3 regions of the Ewingella sp. C233 genome follow, and region 2 is predicted to be linked to each of the others. Evidence: predicted binding sites of a transcription regulator. Region 2 holds the regulator's gene; each other region holds the start of a gene.

Region 1 (7,155 bases), 860 kb from region 2:
AAACGCACCGGTTCCACGGCGATTGCTGCCGACCGTGCGCATTACATTACGGATGTGGCTGTTAACGTGGCGGTGTTGGTGGCACTGGTGCTGGAAAGTCACTTTGGCTGGACCCGCTCTGATTCCATCGGCGCACTGCTGATTTCGTTCTATATGGTCTGGAACGCACGCGGGATGGCGGGTGATGCCCTCAAGCAACTGCTGGATCGTGAACTGGATATTGAAGACCGCAAACGCATCAAAGCCGCCGTACTTAGCGTGCCGGGCGTCAGCGGTGTGCATGACGTGCGTACCCGCAACGGCGGAGACCGCGTGTTTGTGGATTTCCATGTGGAAGTTGACGGCAATCTGTCGGTTGATGTCGGGCACGATATCGGCGATGCCGCCGAAGTGGCTGTCAGCTTGCTGTTCAATTCCGCAGACGTCACGGCGCATCTCGAACCTGCGGGCATTGACGATGACCGGCTGGATGATTTACTCAATAATATTGTTAAGTAACCGCTGATTCGCGGTGTTTCATCGGGCGCAGCGGCTGATATCCTCTGCGCCCGTTTTGTTTAGTGACCCCGCATACCCGCCACTGTCATCAATAATCTGAACACCGACGCCACCACAAACAGCGCCAGCACGCTGCCGCCCCAGATCATGGCCAGCCAGGCGACGCGTTTCCACCACGGCTGATGGATCACGGTTTCATCATCCATTTCTTTGATTAACTTTTTCATCATCACCTCAATGGTAGCCCTGATCGTGGGTCACTTTTCCGCGGAACACGTAGTAGCTCCAGAAGGTGTAGACCAGAATGATCGGAATAATGATCAGTGCCCCGACCAGCATAAAGCTCAGGCTTTGCGGCGGTGCGGCAGCTTCCCACAGCGTCACGGACGGCGGAATGATGTTCGGCCAGAGGCTGATGCCAAGCCCGCTGTAGCCGAGGAAAATCAGCGCCAGCGTCAGCAGGAACGGCGCATGATGTGATTTTTTGTTCACGGTACGCAACATCCACAGCGACACCAGCAGCACCAGCACAGGGACCGGCAGGAACCAGAGAATACTCGGCAGGGTGAACCAGCGGTCAGCAATTTCCGGGTGCGCCAGCGGCGTCCACAGGCTGATGGTGGCCATCACCAGCAGGAAAACCAGCAGCAGCGGTTTCACCCGGCTTTGCATATTCTCCTGCAACGGGCCTTCAGTTTTCATGATAAGCCATGTACAGCCGAGCAGGGCATAGGCCACCACCAGGCCGACGCCGCAAAACAGCGTAAACGGCGTCAGCCAGTCCAGCGCGCCGCCCGCATAGGCACGGTTAACCACCGGAATGCCGTTTATCACCGCCCCCAGCACCACGCCCTGACTGAAGGTGGCAAACAGCGATCCCCAGATAAAGGCTTTGTCCCAGACATGGCGCTTTTCGGCGCTGGCTTTGAAACGAAATTCAAAAGCCACGCCGCGAAAAATCAACCCGAACAGCATCAGCGTCAGCGGGATCGCCAGCGCATCGAGGATCACGGCATAGGCCAGCGGGAACGCGCCAAACAGCGCCGCACCGCCGAGCACCAGCCACGTTTCGTTGCCGTCCCAGACCGGCGCCACGGTGTTCATCATCACGTCGCGCTCATGTTCGGCTTTCACCAGCGGGAAGAGAATGCCGATGCCTAAGTCGAAGCCGTCCATCACCACGTACATCATCACGCCAAAGACGATGATTAAAAACCAGATCAGCGGAAGATCAACGTTCATTGTCAGTCCCTCTAACAGCATCATTCAGCGATTCCTGCGCCGCAGAAAGCGGACGCGCCGGTGTGCGGTGTTGCCCTGGTCCGCCGTGGTTGGTTTCGAGACCTTCATGAGCGACCGGCCCTTTGCGGATCAGACGCATCATGTACAGATAACCGACGCCAAACACCGAGCAGTAAATCAGGATAAACAGCAGCAGGCTAATGCTCATCTGCATTTCGCCGTGCCCCGACACCGCGTCTTTGGTGCGCAGCAGGCCATACACCACCCAAGGCTGACGGCCAATTTCTGTCGTAAACCAGCCCGCCAGCAGCGCCAGCAAACCTGACGGACCCATCCAGAAGATGAAATGCAGGAAGGTGCGCGAGCGGTACAAGGTGCCGCGATGGCGCAGCCAAAGGCTCCAGACGCCTGCAAGAATCATCAGTAAACCCAGTCCTACCATGATGCGGAAGGTGAAGAAAATGATGGTGGAATTCGGCCGGTCCTCCTTGGCGAACGATTTCAGCGCCGGAATTTGCTGGTCCAGACTGTGGGTCAGGATCAGGCTGCCGAGCCACGGAATTTCCAGCGCGTAGCGTGTCTCTTCGCGGTTCATGTCCGGATAGCCAATCAGCACCAGAGGCGACGGCCCACTGTTCTTATTTTCCCAGTGGCCTTCAATCGCGGCTATTTTTGCGGGCTGATACTTCAGGGTATTCAGGCCATGCGCATCACCGATACCGGCCTGAATGGGCGCGACAATCAGCGCCATCCACATCGCCATCGACAACATTGTGCGCATCGCCGGAGTATCGCGGCCTTTGAGCAGATGCCAGGAGGCCGACGCGCCGACAAAGAAAGCGGAAGAGAGGAAGGCGGCGGTGGTCATGTGCAATAAGCGGTAAGGGAATGACGGGTTGAAGATGACTTTCAGCCAGTCAACCGGCACGACCTGATTATTGACGATCTCAAAGCCCTGCGGGGTTTGCATCCAGCTGTTCGAGGCTAAGATCCAGAAGGTGGACATCAGCGTGCCGAGCGCCACCATACAGGAGGCAAAGAAGTGCAGACCGGGGCCAACGCGGTTCCAGCCAAACAGCATCACGCCGAGAAACCCTGCTTCGAGGAAGAACGCTGTCAGGACTTCATAAGTGAGTAACGGGCCGGTAATGCTGCCCGCGAACGAGGAGAAGAAACTCCAGTTGGTGCCAAACTGGTACGCCATGACCAGCCCTGATACCACGCCCATTCCAAAGTTGACGGCGAAAATTTTCGACCAGAAATGATAGAGGTCGCGGTATTCCTCTTTTTTGGTTTTTAGCCACATGCCTTCCAGGACCGCAAGAAAACTGGCGAGTCCGATAGTGATGGCGGGAAAAATGATGTGAAACGACACGGTGAAAGCAAACTGGATCCGGGCCAGTTCGAGTGCATCCAGACCAAACATAACAACCTCTGTTTTTGTGGAATGACTCTTTCAGCATAGGCGCAGGCAGGTAAAGGCGCGCGATGAGATTTGCAGGTGAATTCTCGAAGAAAGGTCAGGTCACGTTGGGTTTTTGCGAGGAGTGAATTTAAACACGGAGGCCTTGTTGTATAACAGTAACAGTATAATGAATAAAGCGTATAACAGTTGAGGTGAGTACTGGCATCAATAAGGCGGTGACAACAAAGGAACAAAGTACTTTCTGTTCCTTACACCGCCAGAGTTTAGCCTCAGACTTTGGTTCTGTTCCTCATGATTTTGACGATCGGCTGTCCATTTTCAGTGAAGTAGCGCTGCGGCCAGATTTCAGACGGGACAGTACCAAGGGCTTGCGCTATCAACAGTTCCCCCTTAGGCCAGGGGCGGGAAAGGGTATTGGCCAGGGTTGATGAACACAGACCAGAGTTGCGTGATAACGCGGCCAGCGTGGTGCCGTTTTTGTGTAACGCCGCAATAATATCTGCCGGGTGCCAATTCTGAGCCGGGCGCTTGTCCAAAGGTGAGGTTTTTACTTTACGGGTTTTTTTTACTTCCAGTTTGGTGATAGACATTCGCATTCTCCGTTGCAAAACGAATTCCGCTACCACTTAGAGGTGCAAATCTCTTGGGTGGTAGCCCAGACGGAGTTTGCACTACCGGCCACAACGGATCACCGGCCAGCCCGAAGGCTGCCCCGCCTGAGCCACCATAGAGCAGTTGCTTATTACGTGAACGAGTAACAAACAAAAGGTGTGCCAAGGCTTCAATATATAAAAGTAATCTATATATCGACGTTGTGTTATCCAGGGTGCAAATCCCGGCTGCGGATTTTGCCGCAGCGGGCGAAACTATACCGTAATCGCTTAGCGGAAACCATGAATCAAAGGGGATGCAGCATAAGTCAGTGAAGTTAATATGTTCACTATTCCGGCCCGTGAGCCGAAATAGTGAAGGGAGAAAATAAAGGGGAATGATTATTTAATTGCCATCGCATTTTTAATGGTGAAGAACAGGTCAGTCTGATCTGTCAGCCCCACAACGTTGGCTGCGTGCGGACCATAAGCGGCGATGCGCAACTGTGTACCGGTATGGCCCTGTGAATCCTCTTCAGAGTTGCCATAGCTGATGGTCATCGGCGCACCATCTTTTGTGGTGAGCGTTTGGGTCAGCCCCGGTGCTTTAGCATCTGCCTCAATGATCTGGCTGGAATGGGCGTGGTCAGCCGTCACAATCACCAGCGTATTACCCTCCTTACGGGCAAACTCGAGGGCTTTTTGCACCGCTTCGTCGAGATCGACCGTTTCACCAAACTGACCGCACGGGTTGGCTGCGTGATCCTGTTTATCAATCGACGCGCCTTCCACTTGCAGGAAGAATCCGTTCGGCTGAGTTTTCAGCAAATCGATGGCTTTTTCGGTCATCGCCGCCAGCGTTGGAATGTCGCCGGTACGCTGCGGATTGGCTTCACAGGTCACAGCAGGCTTATCAATATTCCCGTGATAGCTGGCTTTCGGGCCACTCCAGCGCACCGGCATATTGCCCGCAGAAAACAGACCCAACAGTGGTTTAGATTGATTGGCCAGGGTAATAGCGTTCAGTTCATCCGCATTTTCTACCCATTGATAACCCTGTGCAGTAGCTTGAGCCTTCAGTGATTTCCCCTGAAATTCGCCGCTTTTAGCTAACTGAGTGAAGGATTTCGCGCCGCCGCCGAGGGTGACGTCCGCACGGGTTTTCAGCAGTTGCTCAGTGATCGATCCACGACCGCCATTCTCCAGCGCGTTCGTCGGGCATTTTTCACTGGTTTCTTCCGGACCGTAACATTTACGTGACGTCACGTGAGAGATTTGTGCTGCCGGCGTGGCATCCTGCAATTCGGCGGTAGAGACGTTACCGGTGGCAAAACCGGCCGCTTTAGCCAGCTCCAGCAAGGTTGCGTGGTCTTTGCCGTTGACGTCAACGCCCAGGGCACCGTTGTAACTTTTGACACCGGTTGACCAGGCGGTCGCCGAAGCGGCGGAGTCGGTGACGTAGTTCGGTTTATGGGTTTTTTTGTCGAGCGAATAGTGGGTGTACTGACCGGTCAGCGGCAGCGCATCGATGCCTTTGAAATAACCGCCCGCACCTTCCGCATAGTTACGCGCCGAGGTGATTTCAGAGTCGCCCATGCCGTCGCCAATCAGCAGGATCACGTTTTTCACTGTCTTATTGGAAAGCGAGGCTTTCAGGGCCTCGGTCTGATCACCGATCAGGCGACGTGCACCTCCTTGCTCGGTGATGTCGCCCACAGCGGCGCGGGAGGTCAGGGAGGCTTCAGCCAGTGCGGCCTGAGCAGAGGTGAACAGCAGAGCGGCGACAACCGCACGGGCGACAAGAGATACAGGCTGATGCATAAAGAAAACTCCGTGTAATGAAACGTCAGATAAGAAGAGATACAACTTGTCTTACTTTGTTACATGGGAGCTTAAGTCAGTGGCGTGACGTTTTTATGACATGTGACATTTAATGCAAAAAGCCGGATCTCAGGCATAAAAAAAGCCCCTCATGTGAGGAGCTTTCTGATGCTGCTGAAGCTGAAATTAATTAATCAGCGTTGGCATTCCTGAACGCAGTTCGATGGCGCGCTGAACGATGGTCTGGTTCACGCTTGGGTCCATAGCGACAGCACCGACGTTACCGGTCAGGGAAACAGGGATTGGCTCCTGAGAGTCAAACTCTTGCTGGTTAGCAGACAGCGGGTTGTGGATCTCCACATAACGCTTGCCGCCTTGCTCAACGGTGGCTTTCACCGGCTCGTTGATGAACTGCACGCGGGTGCCCTGCGGCACGTTGTCGTACAGCCATTTGATGTCAGCATCACGCAGACGCACACAACCGTGGCTCACACGCAGACCAATACCAAAGTTGGCGTTGGTACCGTGAACGGCATACAGGCGGCCAACGTAGAGTGCATACAGGCCCATCGGGTTATCTGGACCAGCAGGGAAGACGGCTGGCAGGAACTCTCCGCGTGCTGCATATTCTTCATGCATTTTGGCAGTTGGAGTCCAGGTCGGACCGGCTTTCTTACGCTGGATAGTGGTCACCCAGTTCAGTGGGGTGTCTTTGCCCAGTTCGCCGATACCGATTGGCAGAACCACTACAGTATTGCTGCCTTTCGGGTAGTAATACAGACGCATTTCAGCACTATTGATAACAATGCCTTCATGTGGGGTGTCTGGCAGGATCAGCTGATGTGGAATAGTCAGCACGGTGCCCGGTGTTGGCAGGAAAGGATCCACGCCCGGGTTAGCTTCAAGCATATTGCTCAGGCCCATCTGGAACTGTGCAGCATAACTTTCCAGCGGTAATTTGCTGTTTTCTGGAACGGTGACGGTGATGTTCTCCCCGATCAGCCGACCATTATTGGCCGGGAGAGGATAGACCACGGCAAAAGCTGCCTGGCTGTACGCAGCAACTGCCAAAACCATAGTAAGGATCGCGCGAATGCTCATTTTCATATTTTCGTTGGTTATTGTTATTGCCACACAGGCAGTTGTTGTCAGGTTGTTCCCCCGGCGTTAAACAGCCGGATGACTATTGTAGGTACACACGGGCCTGAGAGTGAATCAAGATGTGTAACTAATCACATTTCCGGGCCGCCAATTATAAGGATTTATTTCAAACAGGCCAAAGCTTTCTCAGCAAGTGTGAAAAGTTCCCTAAAGAGACTGCATTTTTTACCAGATTGATCACAGACCTTTTACATTTCATGACATTCCACTGCTTATTTTCGACAAAATGGCACCATCAGCAAAGCCGCCAGAAACATCCATGACATCAGCATAAACACGTCGTTGAAGGCCAGCGTAAAGGCATCTGCGGCCACTTTTGCGCCAAATATTCCTTTGGCCATCAGCAGCGCATGTTGGGCATCTGGCGTTACCTGAGCAAATCGTGCTGCCATGGCGGATATCACTTCCTGAGCCTCA
Region 2 (7,155 bases):
AGAGAGCGGCAAATATTGCGCGAAGAACTCCGCACAGGCGCAGGTCAGGCCAACCGCGGTCACCATACAGGCAACGAAAATCAGTGCGGCCAGGAAGAAGGTGCCAACGCCACCAAAAGTATGGGCAACATAAGCATGCAAGACAACCGCGCCATTGGTCGCATCCGGTACCAGTGAGGCACTGTTTTCACCGAGTTTAAACAGGCTCAGGTAAACCAGCATCAGGCCCACACCGGCAATCAAACCCGCCATGACGGTATAACGGGTCAGCAATTTGGCATCGCTTACGCCACGTGAACGCGCTGCGTTCACAATGACGATCCCAAAGACCATCGCGCCCAAGGTGTCCATGGTCAGATATCCATTCACAAAACCGCTGGAGAACGGCACAGTTTGATAGACTTCTGTCGCCGGAATACTTTGGCCCGCAGGCCACAACACGGCGGCAATGCCCAATACACCCAGCGCGACAATTTTCAACGGCGCGAGGAAGTGGCCGACAGTATCGAGCAATTTCCCCGGATAGAGGGAAATGCCAATCACCAGCGCAAAGTAGATCACGCTATAGATGAACAGCGGCATCGGGCCGTCACCGGTCAGTGGCGCGATCCCGACTTCGAAAGAAACCGTTGCCGTACGCGGCGTGGCGAACAGCGGACCCACGGCGAGATAACAGACCGTCGCCAGCAGTAAACCGGCCGCACGGCCAATCGGCGTACTCAGGGCGTCAACACCACCACCGACGCGCGCCAGCGCGATCACGGTCATCACCGGAAGGCCAACCGCCGTCACCATAAAGCCGGCAGCTGCCCACCAGACTTCATGGCCAGCCTGTAAGCCGACCATCGGTGGGAAAATAATGTTCCCTGCACCGACGAATAAGGCGAAGGTCATAAAACCCAGCGCCAGAATATCTTTGCTTGCTAAACGAGTACTCATGATTGGTGTCGTGTTGCCTGTTCAAATGAATAAAAGTGACCGTTGCTGGCACCCTGCTCTTTCGTCATGAGACAACGCCGCGATGAGCGCGCGTTAACATCGATGTGAGGGCAGAAAGGAGCTTATAAACGCCTGATGATATGCAGATAAAGATGTTGTTATGCAGGGAGTATCGAGCGACAGCGGGAGCTAAGGTAAACGTTTATAGTGCGGAAAGGCAAGTCGCGATCCAAAAAGCAGAGTCTTCCACCAGATAATTACAACAAAGCAGTAAATACCACTAAATAAGCGTTAAAACACGTCACATGATATGTATGATTTATGAACATACGAAGCACAAGATATGCACGATTGACAATAAAAGTGCGCAAAACTACCAGATTACAGTCATTTCACGCACGTTTATAAAGTGTTAACAGAAGGTTAACCTACTAGTTTTTCAGGTCACCAAATACGGGCAGCGATATCTACGACCCGTTTCAGCTTCTCCCACTGCTGCTCTTCACTCAGGCTGTTTCCCTCTTCCGTTGAGGCAAACCCACACTGCGGGCTGAGGCAAATCTGGTTGATATCAAGGAATTCGGCCGCTTCTGCAAGACGGCTTTCCACCGTTTTCGCCAGCTCCAGTTCGCCAGATTTAGTGGTGATTAAGCCCAGAACGGCCTGCTGATGACCCGGCTTGATGAAACGTAAAGGCGCGAAGCCACCGGAGCGCTCGTTGTCATACTCCAGGAAGAACGCATCGATGTTGACGCCGCCGAACAGAATCTCAGCTACCGGCTCATACCCGCCTTCGGAGATCCAGGTCGAGCGGAAATTGCCCCGACAAACATGCAGACCAATCACCAGATCGTCGGGTTTACCGGCAATCGCTTTGTTCAGCACACCGGCGTAAGTACGCGCTAACTCTTCCGGAGAATCACCGCGTTCGCGAATTTGCTTCTTCTGATCTTCCGAGCACAGATACGCCCAGACGGTATCGTCGAGTTGCAGATAACGGCAGCCAGCGTCATAGAACGCTTTGATTGCGTCACGATACAACTGCGCCAGATCGTCAAAATAGGCGTTCAGATCCGGGTAAATCTCTTTGCTGATTGCGTCACGGCCGCCGCGAAAATGCATCACGCTTGGGCTCGGGATCGTCATTTTCGGTGTGGCAGAACCGCTGATGCTTTTCAGGAAGCGGAAATCTTCCAGCATCGGGTGGTCACTAAACCCCAGCTTGCCGGTGACTTTGATGCTGCGCGCTTTGGTTTGTACGCCGTTGAACTGAATCCCCTGAACTGCATCGTAACCTTCTACGCCGTCCAGCCCCTCGAAGAAATCGAAATGCCACCACGCGCGGCGAAACTCACCGTCAGTAACCACTTGCAAACCGGCTTCACGCTGTAGCTCAACCACGCGGCGGATCTCGGTATCTTCTACTGCGCGCAGCTGGCCGGCATCAATCTCACCCGCCTGGAATTGCTTACGCGCATGCTTAATGGCCGCCGGACGTAAAAAACTGCCTACCACGTCAGCACGGAAAGGGGGAAGAGTACGTTGCATGAAAATCTCCTGAAGGTGCCTCCCGCCAGAGGCAGGGAGCCAATGATTCACAAAGTGAATAATCACTTAAAGTTACATAAAGCCATCCAGATGGCTAAACATCTTTAAGGCTATCCTGTCATGCCAAGGTTTCACCGACAAACGAGGATTTTTCATGGGACGTGAAGGAAATTCATGATGGCGATGAGATTCGTGCAAGGCAAAAAGGGAAAGCTGCTCTGTCAGCAGCTTTCCGGTTTATTCCGGATGCTTAACCCGTACTCCGCTGTTTTGCCCCGCAGGTACAATCAGCCGTTGCGGCAGAGTGAACATAAAGCGGGTGCCGGTGCCCACTTCACTGATGATATCGAGCTTGGCGTTGTGGTGGCTGAGTGCATGTTTGACGATCGCCAGCCCCAGTCCGCTGCCGCCGGTCTGGCGGGAACGGGCCTTATCAACGCGATAAAAACGCTCCGTCAGGCGTGGTAAATGCTGAGGGGCAATACCCGGTCCGTTATCGCTGACCTGAAATTGCGCACCGAGTGGCGTCTGCTGCCAGCTGACTTCAATCCGGGTACCCGCTGGCGTGTGATTGACCGAGTTATAGACCAGGTTCGAGACCGCGCTGCGCAGCTGATCTTCATTGCCAAACACCTGCAATTTGTCGTTAACGCGAAACACGATGTCGTGACGGCCACTGCTCAGCGTCTGCACTTCCCGTTCAAGCATTCCCAGCATCAGCGGCATATCCACCCGCTCATTGAGATCAATATTCGCGGCGGCTTCAATGCGCGAAAGCGTCAGCAGTTGCTTAACCAGCCCGTCCATGCGACGGGTCTGCTCCTGCATTGTGTCCAGCGCTTTGCTGCGAAAAGGCTCTTCCAGCTTCTCGTCTTCCATCATCTCCAGATAGCCCTGCAACACCGTCAGCGGCGTGCGTAATTCATGGCTGACGTTGGCGAAGAAGTTGCGACGGGCACCTTCGAGCTGGCGCATCTGAGTGACGTCGCGCGCCACCATCAGCAACTGCCCTTCCGAATAAGGCATGACACGGAATTCGACATAGTGATCGTTGTTCAGCTGTAAATTCAGGGCACGGTCAAAGTCGCGGTTCTGCACCCAGGCGCGAAATTCCGGGTAACGCAGCAAGTTGAAAATATGCTGCCCGTTATCTTCCGGCCAGCGAAAGCCCAGCAGCTCCTGCGCCAGACCGTTGCACCAGAAAATATTCCCCTCTTCGGTCGCCAGCACTACCGCATCAGGCAGCGATTCTGCGCCGCTGCGAAAACGTTTGATCAGTTGACCGAGTTCACGCCGCCGCCGTCGGTTGCGCATCTGCATCTGGTTAAGGCCATAAAACAGCGGTTCCCAGCTCCAGCGGCCATTTGGCGGAGTAATGCTGCGGTCGAGCCACAGCCAATGAGAGAGTTTAAGCTGGTTATAATAGTTCCAGCCCAGCGCCGCCAGCAGGGACGCAAAAAGCAGCCATCCGAAATGGCCGAAGAAAATACCGATGATCAGCGCCGGCAGGCAGAACAGGAACAGTTCCCCGGCCAGCCGTTTCCAGGACAGACGTTCTAACACACAGTAACTCCGTCAGTTGTTCTCTACCCTAAATGATTCGTTACCCTAAATAATTCAAGTCGCCTGCAGCTTGAAGTATGACGGATATTAGTAGCGTGTTGAGAACCGGTACCCGGTCCCACGTACGGTTTGAATCATCCGATCGTGCCCGCTGGTTTCCAACGCTTTGCGCAGGCGACGGATATGAACGTCCACTGTGCGATCTTCCACATACACGTTAGTGCCCCAAACGTTATTGAGCAACTGTTCGCGGCTGTAAACACGTTCGGAATGGGTCATAAAGAAGTGCAGAAGTTTGAACTCGGTCGGGCCCATGTCGAGCGCCTGCTCGTTCGCCATCACGCGGTGTGATGACGGGTCGAGGATCAGGCCCTGCATGTCGATCACCTCTTCCACCGCCATCGGTGAAATCCGGCGCATCACGGCTTTAATACGCGCCACCAGCTCTTTCGGTGAGAACGGTTTGGTGATGTAGTCGTCAGCACCCACTTCCAGCCCGCGCACCCGGTCTTCTTCTTCACCACGTGCCGTCAGCATCATGACAGGGATTTCACGCGTTAACGCTTCGCGTTTAAGGTGTTTGATGAACTGTATGCCGGAACCGCCCGGTAGCATCCAGTCGAGTAAAATAAGTTCGGGGAAAGGTTCGATTAACCGAGCGATTGCCGAGTCAAAATCTTCTGCTTCAATTGCCTGATAGCCATTCTGTTCCAGTACGAAGCAGACCATTTCACGGATCGGAGCTTCATCTTCAACCACTAATATACGTCTAGCCATCGTAGATCCTGCCAATAGGTTAGCGATCAATTGTTTGATTGCGGGAGGCATTATGCGTCAGTTTTGTGACAGATTTATGAAAAAAAACCAGCAACCGAACTAAGTGTAGCTAAGCCTTCATTATTACGTCATGCCGCTGAAATCCGGCTGATTTATCAGGGACAGCCGACCCTGCTGGCGTTTATACTTTGCGACACTCTTTGCGACACTGCATCGTGGCACACTTCATCACGGGAGTTTCATGCGCCTGATCCATACTTCAGACTGGCATCTTGGTCAGTACTTTTTCACCAAAAGCCGTGCCGCCGAGCATCAGGCGTTTTTACGCTGGCTGACGGAACAGGTGGAAAATCATCAGGTTGACGCCGTGATTGTGGCCGGAGATATCTTCGATACCGGCTCCCCACCGAGTTATGCGCGCGAACTGTATAACCGCTTTGTGGTGGAACTGCAAAAAACCGGCTGCCAGTTAATTGTTCTGGCCGGAAATCACGATTCGGTTGCGACGCTTAATGAGTCACGCGAACTGCTCTCCTGCCTCAATACCCGGGTGATTGCTACCGTCGGCGAAGATTTGTCGCAGCAGATTCTGGTGCTTCATCAACGTGACGGCACGCCCGGAGCGGTGCTGTGCGCCATTCCGTTCCTGCGCCCTCGTGATTTGATTGCCAGTCAGGCTGGTCAGTCCGGTAGCGACAAGCAGCTGGCATTGCAGGAAGCCATCGCCGCACATTATGACGCACTTTATCAGGCCGCCGTGGCCGAACGTGAACGCCTCGGCGTGCTGATACCGATCATCGCCACCGGTCATCTGACCACCGTCGGCGTCAGCACCTCTGACTCAGTACGCGACATCTATATCGGCACGCTCGACGCTTTCCCCGCACAGGCTTTTCCGCCGGTAGATTATGTGGCCCTCGGGCATATTCATCGCGCCCAGTGTGTGGCGAAAACCGAGCATATCCGCTACAGCGGCTCACCGATTGCCCTGAGTTTTGACGAGCTGGGCAAAGTGAAAAGCGTCTATTTACTCGATTTTGATGGCGCGACCCTCAACGCCATCGACACGCTGGAGATCCCGCAATTTCAGCCGATGCAGATGATCAAGGGCGCGCTCGTCGACATCGAACAACAACTAAAACAGTTTACTGACGCTGAGACCGACAAGCCGGTGTGGCTAGATATTGAAGTCGCCACGCAGGATTATCTCAGTGATATTCAGCGCCGGATTCAGGCCCTGACCGCCGACCTGCCGGTCGAAGTGGTGTTACTGCGCCGCAGCAAAGAGCAGCGGCAAAACAGCATTTCGCAACAAGAAAAAGAGACCCTCAGCGAACTGAGCGTCGGCGAGGTATTTGAACGCCGTCTGGCACTGGAAACCGGGGTAGATGAAAACCGCCAGGCGCGGATGCGCACCCTGTTCGCTCAGGTGGTGGAACAGGTACAAAGCGGCACCTCAGCCGAGGAGAACGCATCATGAAAATTCTCAGCCTGCGTCTGAAAAACCTGAACTCACTGGAAGGTGAATGGAAGATCGACTTCACCGCCGAGCCCTTTGCCAGTAACGGTTTATTCGCGATTACCGGCCCGACCGGCGCGGGGAAAACCACCCTGCTCGACGCCATTTGTCTGGCGTTGTATCACCAGACACCACGCCTGAACGTTTCACCGACGCAAAACGAGCTGATGACCCGCCACACGGCCGAATCTCTGGCGGAGGTGGAGTTCGAAGTCAAAGGCATCGGCTACCGCGCCTTCTGGAGCCAGCGCCGCGCCAAAAATTCACCGGATGGCAATTTACAGGCCCCCAAAGTCGAGCTGGCGTTACTGGCCGACGGCAAAATTCTGGCCGACAAAGTGCGCGATAAACTTGACGCCATCGCCCAGCTTACTGGTCTGGATTTCGGCCGTTTTACCAAATCGATGATGCTCTCGCAGGGGCAGTTTGCCGCATTCCTGAATGCCGACGCCAATGACCGCGCCGAACTGCTCGAAGAGCTGACTGGCACTGAGATCTATGGCCGCCTGTCGGAACAGGTGTTCGAACAGCATAAACAAGCGAAGAATCAGCTTGAAGGTTTGCACCAGCGCATGGCGGGCATTGAGCTATTGAGCGAAGAGCAGCGTCAGTTACTGGAAAGCCGACTGGCGGCGGTCAGTGGGCAGGAGCAGCAGTTAAGCCAGCAATCTCAGATGCGCCAAAAGGATCTTAACTGGCTGCAACAGTGGCAAGTCGCACAGCAAAAACAGGCCGAATACCAACGCCAGCTGGCAGCCACGGAACAGGATATCGCGCAGGCCGCGCCGCAGTTACAGCAACTGGCGCGC
Region 3 (7,155 bases), on a different contig from region 2:
AAGCAGGAAGTCATTTCCTTACAGGCAGAACCTTGCTTACGTTTAATTTTTAAAAAGGATAAACAATGAGTTGGCCATTTCTTGCCGTATTTTTCTCAGGCTGGCTGTTCGTCGATGCCAGCTACCGCGGGCCACGCTGGCAGCGCTGGCTGTTTAAACCCGTCACCCTTTTACTGTTGCTGCTTTTAGCCTGGCAGGCACCGGTTCTTAATGTCTACAGCTACCTGATTTTGCTCGGTCTGGCGGCAACGCTGGTGGCCGACGGCCTGCTGCTGCTGCCGGAAGAGCGTTTTCTTTACGCCATAGGCGCCTTTTTCCTGTCGCATCTGCTCTATACGCTGAGCTTTGCCAGCCAGATGACGCTGACCTTCTTCTGGCCGCTGCCGCTGGCGTTGATCATCATCGGCGCGGCGCTGCTGGCGGTGATCTGGTCGCGGCTGGCGGAGATGCGCTGGGCGGTATCCACTTACATCGCCATGACGCTGCTGATGGTATGGCTGGCGGGGGAGCAGTATTTTGCCCGCAGCACCGATCTGGCATTTTCACTGTTGTGCGGGACGTTTTTACTGCTGATGGGTAACGTGGTCTGGCTGACCAGCCGCTACCGCTTTAAATTCCGTGCCTCAGACGCGATTGTCGCCGCCTGCTACTTCGGTGGTCATTTCCTGATTGTCCGTTCGCTCTACCTTTAACTCACGGCTCACTCACCACGATTCTCAGGCGAAATCTTAGGGTTTCGCCTTTTTTTCACCTTCGGTCATTTTCCGCTTGACCCTGGAGTTGACTCCAGACTGTAGACTGAATGTAATTCCACTCTGTTACGACAGGAGTCCGTATGCTTCAGCCACATAAACAGACCACCCGCGGTTGCGGTTGCCAATCCGGCAAATGCGCAAAACCGACGATGCTGCGTATTAATAAAATATCTGAACCCACCCACAGTGAGCCGCATCCGGCGAACTGTTGCAGTGACAAAGCCCCGCTTGCCGCATCGGCGTGCTGTGCATCCGATCATTGCAGCATACAATCCAGTGAGCACTCACCAACAACCAAGAGTGATGATGGCAGTTCAGGCGACGGCGACAGCGACCCCAGCGGGCCGCCTGCCGGTACCTGCCAACTAAGCTGGAAAGTCGACGGCATGGACTGCCCGGCCTGCGCCCGTACCATCGAAAAAGCCGTCAGCACCATCGCCGGTGTCAGCGGCGTTAAAGTCCAGTTCGCTACTGAGAAATTGCTGGTCAGCGCTGACAGTGACCTCTCCGCAGAGATACAACAAGCCGTCACGCGCGCCGGATTTACCCTGCAGTCACTCGACCAGAAACGCGTCGAAGCCGTCGTTGAAACGTCCCGCCTGAAGGAATACGCGCCACTGCTGATCCTCATCGTGCTGATGGCGATAAGCTGGGTAATCGACCAGTTCAGCCAGCCACTGGGGGAAGTTGCCTTCGTGATCACCACGCTGGTCGGTCTGTGGCCGGTACTGTTGCAGGCCATCCGTGCCACACGCGCCGGTTCCCCGTTTACCATTGAAACCCTGATGAGCGTTGCGGCGCTTGGCGCATTATTTATTGGTGCCACGGCCGAAGCGGCGATGGTGCTGTTGCTGTTTATGATCGGCGAACGGCTGGAGTCTTTCGCCGCTAACCGTGCGCGCAGCGGTGTCAAAGCGCTGATGGCGCTGATCCCCGACAGCGCCGTGCTGATTGTGAACGGTAATTCTACCCGTGTCCCTGTGGCCGATTTACGTCCGGGTGATGTGATTGAAGTGGCCGCAGGTGGCCGTCTGCCCACCGATGGCACGTTGCTGGACAGCGCTGCGAGTTTCGATGAAAGCGCCCTGACCGGTGAGTCCGTACCGGTCGAGCGTCAGCCTGGGGAGAAGGTTCCGGCAGGCAGTTTGTGTGTGGACCGTGTGGCGCGCATGAGCGTGACCTCCGCGCCCGGTGCCAGCGCGATTGACCGCATCCTGCAACTGATTGAAGAAGCCGACGAACGTCGTGCCCCGATTGAGCGCTTCCTCGATAGCTTCAGCCGCTACTACACCCCGGCGATTATGCTGATGTCGCTGCTGGTGATTTTGATCCCGCCACTGGCGATGGGCCTGCCGTGGGACATCTGGATTTATCGCGGGCTGACGCTGCTGCTGATCGGCTGTCCTTGTGCGCTGGTGATTTCTACTCCGGCGGCGATAACCTCAGGTCTGGCAGCCGCCACACGTCAGGGTGCATTAATCAAGGGAGGTGCCGCACTGGAACAACTGGCGTTAATTCAAACCATCGCTCTCGATAAAACCGGCACGCTGACCGAAGGCAAACCGGAAGTGACCGACGTTCTGGCGCTGAGCGGTGTGACTGAAAATGAGCTGCTGAGTCTTGCGGCGGCGGTTGAAGCCGGTTCGCATCATCCGCTGGCGCAGGCGATTATTACCCGCGCAAGAGTAGAAAACCCTCTGCCGATCAATGCACAGGAGCGTCGTGCGCTGGCCGGTTCAGGCGTTGAAGGAGAAGTGGCCGGTAAAAAAATTCAGGTGCTGGCACCGAAGCGTCTGGCGGCAAAAGGGGTGGCCGAAGTCCATCTCCGTCAAATTGCCGACTGGGAATCCACCGGTAAAACAGTGGTGGTAGTGTTACGGGAAGGCAATGCTATCGGGCTTATCGCCATGCAGGACAAACTGCGTGATGACGCAGTCAGCGCGCTGGCGGATTTGAAAGCACAGGGGATTTCTGCGGTGATGCTCACCGGCGACAATCCGCGCGCTGCCAAAACCATTGCCGAACGACTGGGCATTGAGTTTCGTGCCGGATTGCTGCCCGCTGATAAAGTCGAGGCAGTGACGGCCCTCAATGCGATTCATCCGACAGCGATGGTGGGTGATGGTATTAACGATGCCCCGGCGATGAAAGCGGCAACTATTGGTATTGCGATGGGAAGTGGCACCGACGTCGCGCTGGAAACGGCAGACGCGGCGTTAACTCACAACCGCCTGAGCGGACTGGCGCAGATGATCAGTCTGTCGCGGGCAACGCGGGCCAATATCCGCCAGAACATCACTATCGCAATTGGTCTTAAAGCTATTTTCCTGGTCACCACACTGATGGGGCTGACCGGACTGTGGCTGGCGGTGCTGGCCGACTCCGGCGCTACCGCGCTGGTCACTGCCAACGCGCTGAGATTGTTGCGTAAAAAAACGAAGTAAGCGATTACTCAGATCTCACTACACCTTTCGCCAGCAAATAGCGGTACGGCAGTTGTTCTGTGTCGGCCGCTAACAGGGTGTGTTCCATAAAACGGCAGAAGCCCGGAATATCGCGGGTGGTGGCGGGATCATCTGCAATCACCAGCAGGGTTTCGCCGTCTTTCATGGCGCGCACCGTTTTGCGAACCATCATGACAGGCTCGGGACAACGTAGCCCCAGAGCGTCCAGTTGGTGGTCCGGGTTGATAAAGGGATCGGTCATTTCAATTCTCACTCACATACGCTAATGCGCGACAGTTTATACCGCTGATTCCGTGACGCAACCAACGCAAACCATTGCGTTAAAATTAACCATTGCAATACTGACACAAACGGTTACTATGCGCGCCGCGCTGTATTTTCCGCGCTATTTTTCACTCTGCATTAATTGGGTTCCCTCACCCCAATTCAACACTAAAAAAGGCCACAATCTATGTATTCGTTTACTGCTCAACAGCGCTTTGCGGCGTTGGTATGGCTATCGTTATTCCATATTGCCATCATCACTTCCAGTAACTATCTGGTGCAGTTGCCGATCTCCATTTTCGGTTTCCATACCACCTGGGGTGCGTTCACTTTCCCGTTCATTTTTCTCGCCACCGATCTGACTGTGCGCATTTTTGGCGCGCCGCTGGCCCGACGCATTATTTTGTCGGTCATGATGCCTGCGCTGCTCATCTCCTACGTGATTTCCGCGCTCTATTTTGAAGCCGAATGGCAGGGGTTTGCCGTGCTCAGCAGCCTGAATGTGATGGTTGCCCGTATCGCAGTGGCCAGCTTCATGGCTTATGTTCTCGGCCAGATCCTTGACGTCCACGTCTTCAACCGCCTGCGTCAGAAACGCAGCTGGTGGGTGGCACCGGCCGCCGCCATGTTCCTTGGAAACATCAGCGATACGCTGGCCTTCTTCTTTATTGCGTTCTACAAAAGCAGTAATGAATTTATGGCCAACAATTGGGTAGAAATCGCTCTGGTAGATTACACTTTCAAAGTGCTGATCTGTCTGGTGTTCTTCCTGCCGATGTACGGCGTACTGCTCAATATGCTGTTGAAACGTCTTTCGCAAAGCGGCGATCACGCGCAGTTTCAGCTAAATTCTCACTGAGTGCAGCTAACACAAAATGCGCCATAATCTGACTTGCATTTACAACGTGAATAGGTTGCCATACAGGCAGTGAAATCAAGTATCTATCCCCAAAATATTTTGCGCCGCTTACGGCGGCAATCTGAAGAATGGCGGGGATATAGCGCGTTAACATCAAAGGAAGAACTATGCGTAATTTAGTGAAATTTGCAGGTATGGGCGTGCTGATCCTCGGTCTGGCGGCGTGTGATGGCAAAACTGACGACAAAGCCGCAGCGGATAAAGGCGCTCCGGCGGCCTCTGCAACTGCAGCTGGCGTTCCGGTCAGCCTGCTTGATGGCAAAGTGACCTTTTCCCTTCCGCAGGGTATGAGCGATCAGAGCGGTAAACTGGGCAGCCAGGCAAACAATATGCATGTGTATGCCGACAGCACCGGTCAGAAAGCCGTGATCGTTATCCTCGGTGATAACACCACTGAGTCGCTGGACGTGCTGACAGCCCGTCTGCAAGAACAGCAGAAAGCCCGCGATACCAACCTGCAGGTGGTCACGGATAAATCGATTCAGGTCGACGGCCAGACACTGCAACAGTACGACAGCGTGATCTCATCCGCGGGTCAGAAAGCGTATTCATCTATCGTTCTGGGCAAAGTGGACAGCCATCTGCTGACCCTGCAAATCACCCTGCCTGCGGATAATCAGCAGCAGGCGCAGACGGATGCCGAAGCGATCATTAATACCCTGAAAATTAAGTAATTATATTGTACTGATTATTTTACGAGCGGGGCTTGCCCCGCTTTTTCATGACTGACGCGTCCTGACACACTAAAACACCATCCTCTCTATGGACTTATTCGCTCATAAACGAACGGATTCGCGCCACTGCCCCAAAATATCGCAATGAAAAGCAAAAAATGTGATCGGTGACGGGAAAAATGCGCAATTTCGTATTTCAAAATGTTAACCAATGCCGCAAAATTCGCCTCCAGATTCATAAAACTGTAACAATTTCGTCATCTATCACAATTCGCTAACGCGCATTCGATTAGCATGACGCTCGTTATGGAACATTTCAGTTTGGTTTTATTGTTTGTCAGCCACTCAGGGTGAGTGAGCTGACCAATGCCATTGGAGGCGTTAATGCTCAGTATCTTTAAGCCCGCAGCCCATCAGGCTCCCGTGGCAGCAGACCATGTTGATCCTTTGTACCGCCGCCTTCGCTGGCAGATCTTCATGGGGATTTTCTTCGGTTATGCTGCCTACTATCTGGTGCGTAAAAACTTTGCACTAGCTATGCCCTATCTGATCGATCAGGGCTTCTCTCGTGGTGACCTTGGCTTCGCGCTGTCCGGTATCTCCATCGCTTACGGTATCTCCAAATTCATCATGGGGTCGGTGTCCGACCGCTCCAACCCGCGCGTTTTCCTGCCCGTCGGTCTGATTCTGGCGGCAGCCGTGATGTTGTTTATGGGCTTCGTGCCCTGGGCGACGTCCAGTATTGCCATCATGTTTGTGCTGCTGTTCCTGTGCGGATGGTTCCAGGGAATGGGCTGGCCACCATGTGGCCGTACCATGGTTCACTGGTGGTCGCAGAAAGAACGCGGCAGCATCGTCTCCGTGTGGAACTGCGCCCATAACGTCGGCGGCGGTATTCCTCCGCTGTTGTTCCTGTTGGGTATGGCGTGGTTTAACGACTGGCACGCGGCGCTCTATATGCCCGCTTTTGGCGCGATTGCTCTGGCTGTTTTTGCATTCATTACGATGCGCGACACCCCGCAGTCCTGTGGTTTACCACCGATTGAAGAGTACAAAAACGACTATCCACCAGACTACGTGAAAGAGTCAGCCGAGCAGGAACTGACGGCGAAACAGATTTTCATGCAGTACATTTTGCCGAACAAACTGCTCTGGTACATCGCCATCGCCAACGTTTTCGTTTACCTGCTGCGTTACGGCATCCTCGACTGGTCACCGACCTATCTGAAAGAGGTGAAACACTTCGCGTTGGATAAGTCCTCGTGGGCGTATTTCCTCTACGAATATGCAGGGATCCCGGGCACGCTGCTGTGTGGCTGGATGTCGGACAAAGTGTTCAAAGGCAACCGTGGCGCCACCGGCGTGTTCTTCATGGTGCTGGTCACTATCGCCACCGTGGTGTACTGGCTGAACCCGGTCGGTAATCCGGGCATTGATATGGCTTGTATGATCACCATCGGCTTCCTGATTTACGGCCCGGTCATGCTGATTGGCTTACACGCACTGGAACTGGCACCGAAGAAAGCGGCAGGAACGGCGGCGGGCTTTACCGGCCTGTTTGGTTACCTCGGTGGTTCGGTCGCGGCGAGTGCTATCGTCGGCTATACCGTTGACTACTTCGGTTGGGACGGCGGCTTTATCGTAATGATTGGCGGCTGTGTGCTGGCGGTGATGTTGCTGGTGATGGTGATGCTGAGTGAAAACAAACACAAAGCCCAGCTGGCTAAAGGAGCATAAGGATGCGCAACATAGTAGGTAATGTGCTGAAAAGCAGCCGGCTGGCCGGCCTGATTGCCGCCTCATGCTATGCCAGTGCCGCCGAGCCGGTGGTTATTGCTCATCGCGGCGCAAGTGGCTACCTGCCGGAACATACCCTGCCCGCGAAAGCCATGGCTTATGCGCAGGGTGCCAATTTCCTCGAGCAGGATCTGGTCATGACCAAGGATGACCAACTGGTCGTTCTGCATGACCACTATCTGGATCGTGTGACCGACGTGGCTCAGCGTTTCCCTGACCGCGCACGTAAAGACGGGCGTTATTACGCTATCGACTTTACGCTGCCTGAGATCAAATCGCTG

What was found. The regulator PhoB, encoded in region 2, activates phosphate uptake and scavenging genes when phosphate is short. The targets are predictions, from matches to a motif close to CTGTCATAAAACTGNCNNAT.
Region 1: a site for PhoB is predicted at 5,660-5,679, ahead of phoA (alkaline phosphatase). Genes of this name have one in related genera too.
Region 3: a site for PhoB is predicted at 5,310-5,329, ahead of glpT (glycerol-3-phosphate transporter). Genes of this name have one in related genera too.

Annotation. Positions count from the first base shown of each region.
Region 1 is NZ_JBUZRI010000001.1:983,944-991,098, forward strand. Features, by position in the region: gene ACZRKO_RS04520 (cation diffusion facilitator family transporter) at 1-498, shown strand, start outside; gene ACZRKO_RS04525 (DUF2474 domain-containing protein) at 558-704, opposite strand; gene cydB (cytochrome d ubiquinol oxidase subunit II) at 733-1,740, opposite strand; gene ACZRKO_RS04535 (cytochrome ubiquinol oxidase subunit I) at 1,730-3,166, opposite strand; gene ACZRKO_RS04540 (helix-turn-helix domain-containing protein) at 3,436-3,756, opposite strand; gene phoA (alkaline phosphatase) at 4,159-5,577, opposite strand; gene ACZRKO_RS04550 (L,D-transpeptidase family protein) at 5,764-6,684, opposite strand; gene ACZRKO_RS04555 (DHA2 family efflux MFS transporter permease subunit) at 6,951-7,155, opposite strand, start outside.
Region 2 is NZ_JBUZRI010000001.1:122,677-129,831, reverse strand. Features, by position in the region: gene brnQ (branched-chain amino acid transport system II carrier protein) at 1-939, opposite strand, end outside; gene ACZRKO_RS00640 (cobalamin-independent methionine synthase II family protein) at 1,384-2,487, opposite strand; gene phoR (phosphate regulon sensor histidine kinase PhoR) at 2,725-4,050, opposite strand; gene phoB (phosphate response regulator transcription factor PhoB) at 4,138-4,827, opposite strand; gene sbcD (exonuclease subunit SbcD) at 5,069-6,307, shown strand; gene sbcC (exonuclease subunit SbcC) at 6,304-7,155, shown strand, end outside.
Region 3 is NZ_JBUZRI010000006.1:65,484-72,638, reverse strand. Features, by position in the region: gene ACZRKO_RS20640 (lysoplasmalogenase) at 66-692, shown strand; gene ACZRKO_RS20635 (zinc/cadmium/mercury/lead-transporting ATPase) at 836-3,199, shown strand; gene tusA (sulfurtransferase TusA) at 3,204-3,461, opposite strand; gene ACZRKO_RS20625 (7-cyano-7-deazaguanine/7-aminomethyl-7-deazaguanine transporter) at 3,672-4,343, shown strand; gene ACZRKO_RS20620 (DcrB family lipoprotein) at 4,511-5,077, shown strand; gene glpT (glycerol-3-phosphate transporter) at 5,462-6,814, shown strand; gene glpQ (glycerophosphodiester phosphodiesterase) at 6,817-7,155, shown strand, end outside.